2 regions of the Brassicibacter mesophilus genome follow, and region 2 is predicted to be linked to the other one. Evidence: riboswitches for the same ligand, from Rfam matches in the RefSeq annotation. Region 2 holds a riboswitch; the other holds the start of a gene.
The links. A riboswitch is a leader RNA that binds a small molecule or an ion and turns the genes downstream of it on or off. The one in region 2 is predicted to bind cyclic di-AMP.
Positions count from the first base shown of each region.

Region 1: linked by a shared signal. The riboswitch ahead of HNR33_RS01500 (cell wall hydrolase) and the one ahead of HNR33_RS13175 (ATP-binding protein) in region 2 are both predicted to bind cyclic di-AMP.

Region 1 is NZ_JBNPXI010000001.1:293,731-297,164, forward strand. It holds gene HNR33_RS01495 (NAD(P)H-dependent flavin oxidoreductase) at 176-1,252, shown strand; cyclic di-AMP (ydaO/yuaA leader) riboswitch at 1,458-1,591, shown strand; gene HNR33_RS01500 (cell wall hydrolase) at 1,602-2,312, shown strand; gene HNR33_RS01505 (DUF4183 domain-containing protein) at 2,576-2,956, shown strand; gene HNR33_RS01510 (glycosyltransferase) at 3,003-3,434, opposite strand, start outside.
Region 2 is NZ_JBNPXI010000012.1:66,204-69,637, reverse strand. It holds gene HNR33_RS13185 (threonine aldolase family protein) at 1-547, shown strand, start outside; gene HNR33_RS13180 (hypothetical protein) at 767-892, opposite strand; cyclic di-AMP (ydaO/yuaA leader) riboswitch at 1,178-1,306, shown strand; gene HNR33_RS13175 (ATP-binding protein) at 1,383-3,233, shown strand; gene HNR33_RS13170 (response regulator) at 3,249-3,434, shown strand, end outside.

The sequences.
Region 1 (3,434 bases), on a different contig from region 2:
TTTTCTAAATATACATGTAAAATGTATAGACTACATAATAATGCAAATACTCAAATTAAGAATAAAGTTACTAAAATTAGCTATCATTTTCTATTCATTAATTGTATAATTTAATAGTAGGTTTTATTACCTAGTGCTAATATTGGATAATAATATATAGGAGGTATAAAAATATATGAATTTGCCAAATCTAAAAATCGGAAATCTCGTAGCAAGAGTTCCTATTGTTCAAGGTGGTATGGGTGTAGGAATTTCTTTATCAAACTTAGCTGGTCATGTCTCATTAAATGGTGGCATTGGAGTAATATCTGGTGTTGAAATTGGTTTTAACGAGCCAGATTACTTTAAAAATAAGAAAGAAGCTAATATTCGAGCATTAAAAGCTCATATAAGAAAAGCTAAAGAGATATGTAGCAATGGGATTATAGGCGTAAACTTGATGACCGTACTCAACAACTTCGAAGAAATGGTTAAAGAGTCGGTTAAAGAAAAAATAGATATCATATTTTCAGGGGCTGGACTTCCACTAAGTCTCCCTAAGTTCACAAAAGGAACTGAGACAAAAATAGTTCCGATTGTTTCTTCAGGAAGAACCGCATCAATAATATGTAAAAGTTGGGATAAGCATTATCAAGTTATTCCTGACGCAGTTGTTGTAGAGGGTCCTAAAGCAGGTGGACATCTTGGATTTTCTAAAGAAGAACTAAATGAACCAGCATATCAGTTAAACAAACTATTGCGTGATGTATTAAATGCAATAAAGCCTTATGAAGAAAAACATAGAAAGAAAATACCTGTTATAGCAGGTGGTGGTATTTTCAACGGAAAAGATATAGCTGAGCTAATAAAAGCTGGTGCATCTGGAGTTCAGATAGGAAGCAGATTCGTTGCTACTCATGAGTGTGATGCCTCAGAAGGGTTTAAGCAAGCATATATAGAGTGTAAATCTGAGGATATTGAAATAATTCAAAGTCCTGTTGGTATGATTGGTCGTGCGATATCAAATGATTTCTTAAACGAGGCTAAAGCAGGATTAAGAAAGCCAATAAAATGCATTACTAACTGTTTAAAGCCATGTAAACCTGCTGAAGTGCAGTATTGTATAGCTAGTGCATTGATTAATGCACAAAAAGGAAAATTAGCATCTGGGTTCGCTTTTGCCGGTGTAAATGCCTACCGAATAGATAGAATAGTTTCAGTAAAGGAGTTAATCGACGAACTAGTTACTGAAGCAGAGCTTAACTTAAAATAATATAGTTAACAATAATGGTAAAAATCAATTTAACCTAGTTTAGCATAATGCAAATAATATTCAATTTATAGTAAACAATCAATAAAGCCTTAATTCTAAAAGAGTTAAGGCTTTTATAATTGTTAGTACAGATAGCTATTTGTGCCAATTTTTTGAATTAGTTGACATAACATTGTCAAGTCTATATAATGTTACATATGCAAAGTCACTGCGCTTGCTGAATCCTGGAATACTCAGGTACGGAGGAACCATTATAGGGGTTAATCCATACATGTTATGGTAGGGAGCCTTCTATCCCGAACCCGTCAGCTAACTTCGGAAGCAATCAAAAGGAAGGAGTGTTTAGTGCATGAAAATATATTTAAAGAGGATAGTATCTTTATTCCTCGTACTATTATTAATCTCATTTAACATAGCAGGTGCATATGCTGCCCAAGGTCAAGCAAGTCCATATGTGACATTAAAGTTTGGTAGCAGAGGAAGCGAAGTATCAAAATTACAACAAGCTCTTAATAACAAAGGTTTTTCAGCTGGAGCTGTTGATGGAATCTATGGCCCAAAAACCGAAAAGTCAGTTATCAATTTTCAGAAAGCAAATAAAATCACTATCGATGGAATAGCTGGTAAGCAAACTCAATCTTTGCTATATGCAGTTAGTGCAACTCGAGAGACGACCCTAAGTAGAAATACTTCTTCAGTTGATATATACTGGCTTTCTCGAATAATTGAAGCTGAAGCTGGAGCTGAACCGTACAATGGAAAAGTATCAGTAGGAAATGTAATATTAAACAGAGTAATTTCAAGCGACTTCCCTAATACTGTAAAAGAGGTTATATTTGAAGATTACAAAGGAATTCCTCAGTTCAGCCCTGTTGCAGAAGGTACTATATATAATACTCCTTCTCAGGCAAGTGTAAACGCTGCAAATGACGCTTTAAATGGTGTAAGACCAGTTGGAAGTGCAACTTATTTTTTCAATCCCGATAAAGCAGAAGGAAAATGGATTGTAAATAATAAAGCTTATGTTATGAGAATTGGAAATCACGTGTTTTATAAATAAATAATATGAAAGTCCTTGAATAGATTTTATTCTAATCAAGGACTTTTTATATAGGATATTTCATATCATATAGCTCTAACAACAAGCTTACCAAACAGCTCCCTGTTCTCTATAATTTTATAATTAAGTATTTATAGTTTTAGTGTCAAAATAATATATTCATCAATATAATATACTGCATAAGAAGAAGAGATTAAATATGGTCGTATGATAAAAATTAAAAGCTTAATATGATCAAAAATATTAAAAAGGAGATGAAAGGTATGGCTACATCATTATTTAGACTTGTTATGACTGCTGAAACAACAACGACTACTACTAGCAATCCAGCTGTAGAGAAATATTTTTATAAATTTAATTCAGCTCATAGAACTAGTGGCACCATCACAATTCCAGCTGCCAATTTTACGGATGATTCAGGTAACACTATGACTGGAAATCTAACAACTATATCAACAGACAATGGATACTATTTATTAACTGTTAACGGTCAAATACAACAGTCCAGCTTATTTACAGTTGGCGCTAATGGTTCTCAAATTGTTATCACTCAAGCTTCTACAGTTCCTGTTAGTGCACCAATCACATTAGCTGTAAATAATTTTGCGCCAAATTCTACTTCTACAACTACAGTAACAACTTAATAATTAAATCAAAGGATGTGCTGTGATTTGCACATCCTTTTCATATTTATAAGCTACTTTGAAGTAAACACTCTTTAAAACTAATATTATTTATTCTCTGTTTTTCCATCATTATTAACTCGCTATATCGATATTGTTTAAATCCTTCATCTAATCTATACAAAGCATATCCTTTACAAATATAGAAAAATGATGATAAAAATTTAGCTGTTCTATTTTGTTCATCTAGCCATCTCTCTGCTTCTTCTTCCTTTCTCATAATCCATAAACTACTGATAATATAAGCATGAATCACTGAATAAATAGCCTCATCCTCTGATATTTTTAAGAAGAATGTCAACGCTTGATCGAATTGCTGATTCATGAAATGCATCAATCCAATAATATAATTAATAAAATCCTGTTTTTGATGAAACCTATTACCTTCTAATATCCAACTTTTTTCCTCTAAAAAAGCATTGAATTGGCTAGGATTTTC
Region 2 (3,434 bases):
TAATAATCTTGTTTTATATGTTGATGGTGCAAGATTAGGTTCTGCTTTATGTGTTAAAGAGGCTAATTTAACATTGACAGATATGGCTAATTTTACAGATGCATTTTTTATTGGTGGAACTAAAAATGGAGCTCTTCTTGGTGAGGCTTTAATAATAAAAAGTGAAAATTTAAAACAAGAGTTTAGATATCATATAAAACAAAAAGGCGCACTTCTTGCTAAAGGAAAAATATTGGGGATACAATTTGAAAAATTATTTGAAGATAATCTTTATTTTGAACTTGCAGCTCATGCTAATGAAATGGCAAATCTTTTGACTAAAGGGCTAAAAAAAGCTGGTTGTGAGTTTTTAATCAATTCACCAACCAATCAAATATTTCCTATTCTAGAAAACAAACAAATTGAAAGATTAGAGAAGAAGTTTAGCTTTTATAATTGGCAGAAAATAGACGACAATAGATTAGCTATTAGACTGGTTACTTCATGGGCAACGACAAAAGAAGCTGTAATTGAATTTATAGATGAGGTTAAGAGTAGTTTAGAGTAAATCAAGCACATTAAACATGATTTTCTACTAATAGAGCATTAGAGGTAATAAAATTTGAGATGAGCTTTGGATGTGAGAGAAAGTATATTTCATAACAACTTATTTGATGTATTCTATTTATGGAACTGTCAACAAGAGTCTGTAAATAACTTTCTTAGACACAAAGTTATTTACAGACTCTATCTCGCTGATAAATTTGAAATATACCCAATTACTATTTTAATATACGGGTACACAAATTTCACAACAATGATTATTAACTATTTCGACTATATACCTTTCGATGATTGGCCTTTCTTTATCAAATTGATATCCTTGTCTTGATAATTCTGGGAAAATATCAATCCACGCTTTCTGAACTGCTTCTGCTGTATGATTAATTTTAAAAACAGCATATTTTCCTCCAACTTAGAGTTGGAGGGATAGGATAAAATGGGTTCAAACATTCAAAGAATTAATAGGAAGTAGCTCAGAATAATTAACTATGATAAAGGAAAATTAAGATATATACACTATAATTTAGCATAAGTTTTAACTAATCGTTTATAAGCAGTTATTTGTTAGAATAAAGGCATAAATGGTGTTTGACTGATATTTTTTATAGGTATATAATTAGCAATATTAAAAATTGAATAAATATCGCTGAGTTCTTTATGAAGCGGGGGACCCAAAATTATGGGGCGAATTCCAGAGATGGATAGGATAACTCTTTCAATCCGAGCCCGACAGCTAACCTCGTAAGCGTTGAAAGGGGAGCCGATGGCGCATATTTAAAACCATGACTTCTCATGGTTTTTTTGTTTTTTGTAAATTTACTATAAAAGAAGGTGAAGTAATGAAAAGGAGCATAAAATTTAAAATGCTAGGAATCTTTATTCTTATATTTATTGTATTGGTAGCTAATAGTATCTGGGCGATAACCAATTTTAACAGATTAAGTGATTCAATTGAAAATATTATGTACTCAAATTATAGAAGCATAGAAGCTGCACAAAATATGACAGTTGCAATAGAGAGGCAAGATAGTGCTGAGCTTGCGTATATGTTTGGTGATAACTCTACTACTACAAAAATTTTCCAAGAAAATGAAGTAGAGTTTTTGAAATGGTTGTCAAGAGCACAAGACAATATTACAGAACCTGGAGAGAAAGAAATTATTGAAAAGATCAATAAGATATATATTGAGTATCTAAATGAATATGATGAATTAATTAGCATTCAAGAGAACCAAGGAATAGAAGAGGCCAGAACTTATTACTATAATCAAATACTTCCTACCTTTGAGAAAACTAAAACTGAATGTAGAAACTTACAGAACTTAAACCAAGATGGAATGATTATTCGTAAGGACAGAGCACACAAAATATCGAAGGGCGCTACTTTTTCAACGTCATTTGTATCACTAACAACAATTTTAGTAGGACTGATTTTTGCATTCTATTTAACAAACAACATAGTCAAACCAATATATAACTTAAAGGATAAAATCAAAAAAATATCAGAAGGTGATTATAGCCAACAATTAGATATAACTAGTGATAATGAAATAGGTGAATTAGCAAGGGAATTTAATATCATGTCAGAAAAGTTAAAAACATATGAATTACTAAATATTAAAAAGCTAATGAAAGAAAAACAAAAAGCAGAAGCAATAGTTGAAAGTATCAGTGATGGAATTATTGTTACAGATGAAAATAATAGATTACTGTTGGTTAATAGAGCTGCAGAAAAAAGTTTGTGTATTAGAGAAAAGAATGTATTAGGTAAGCATTTTCTAGAAGTAATAAAAAGAGAAGAAATATTTGAGATAATTGACAAGTTTAAGAATTTAGAAAATATAAATGATCATAAAAAATATATAGATATCACTACTAATGTTGATGAAAAAATAAAACACTATAGAATAAATGCTAAGCCTATTAAAGATAGGGATGGTGATAGTGTAGGTGTTGTAACTCTTATGCAGGATATTACAAAGCTTAAAGAGATTGATCAAATGAAATCAGACTTTGTTTCAACCGTATCTCACGAATTTAGAACACCATTGACCTCAATTAGTATGGCTGTAGGATTAATGCTAGACAAAATACCCGGTACTATCAATAAAGATCAAGAAGAGTTACTAAATGCAGTTAAAGAGGATAATGAAAGGTTGAAAAATCTTGTAAGTGATCTTCTAGATTTATCTAGATTGGAGTCAGGTAAAGTTCATATGGATATTGAATTAAATGACATAGGAAAAATTGTTGATTATGCTGCTAAACCATTCCATATGCAAGCAAAGGATAAGAACATTTCAATAAATATTGATATAAAAGAAGCCTTACCTAAAGTTAAAGCCGATTTTAATAAGATATCATGGGTGTTAACAAATCTTATTGGAAATGCATTAAGGTATACTCCTAGAGATGGAACAGGCAAAATAGAGATCATGGCAAAGGAAACAACAAATAAGATTCTAGTATCTGTCTCAGATAATGGGAAAGGGATACCTGAAGATTACCAAGATAAGGTATTTAGCAAATTTGTACAGGTGAAAGATGAAAATGGAGATTCATCAGGGGGAACAGGATTAGGATTAGCAATAAGCAAAGAAATAATTAATGCTCATGGTGGGGAAATCTGGGTCAATAGCAAAATAGGAGAAGGTAGTACTTTCTATTTTACTTTATATATAGGTGTATGATAGAGGGGGCTCGATATGAAAAAGATATTAATAGTAGAAGATGAAAAAAACATAGTATTATCATTAAAAATGTTTCTTGTTAAAGAGGGATATGATGTAAGAGTAGCTGTGAATGGACTTGATGCAATAGAGGTAGCACATGAGTATATGCCTAATGTAGTCTTACTAGACATTTTACTTCCTAAGATGAATGGGTATTTA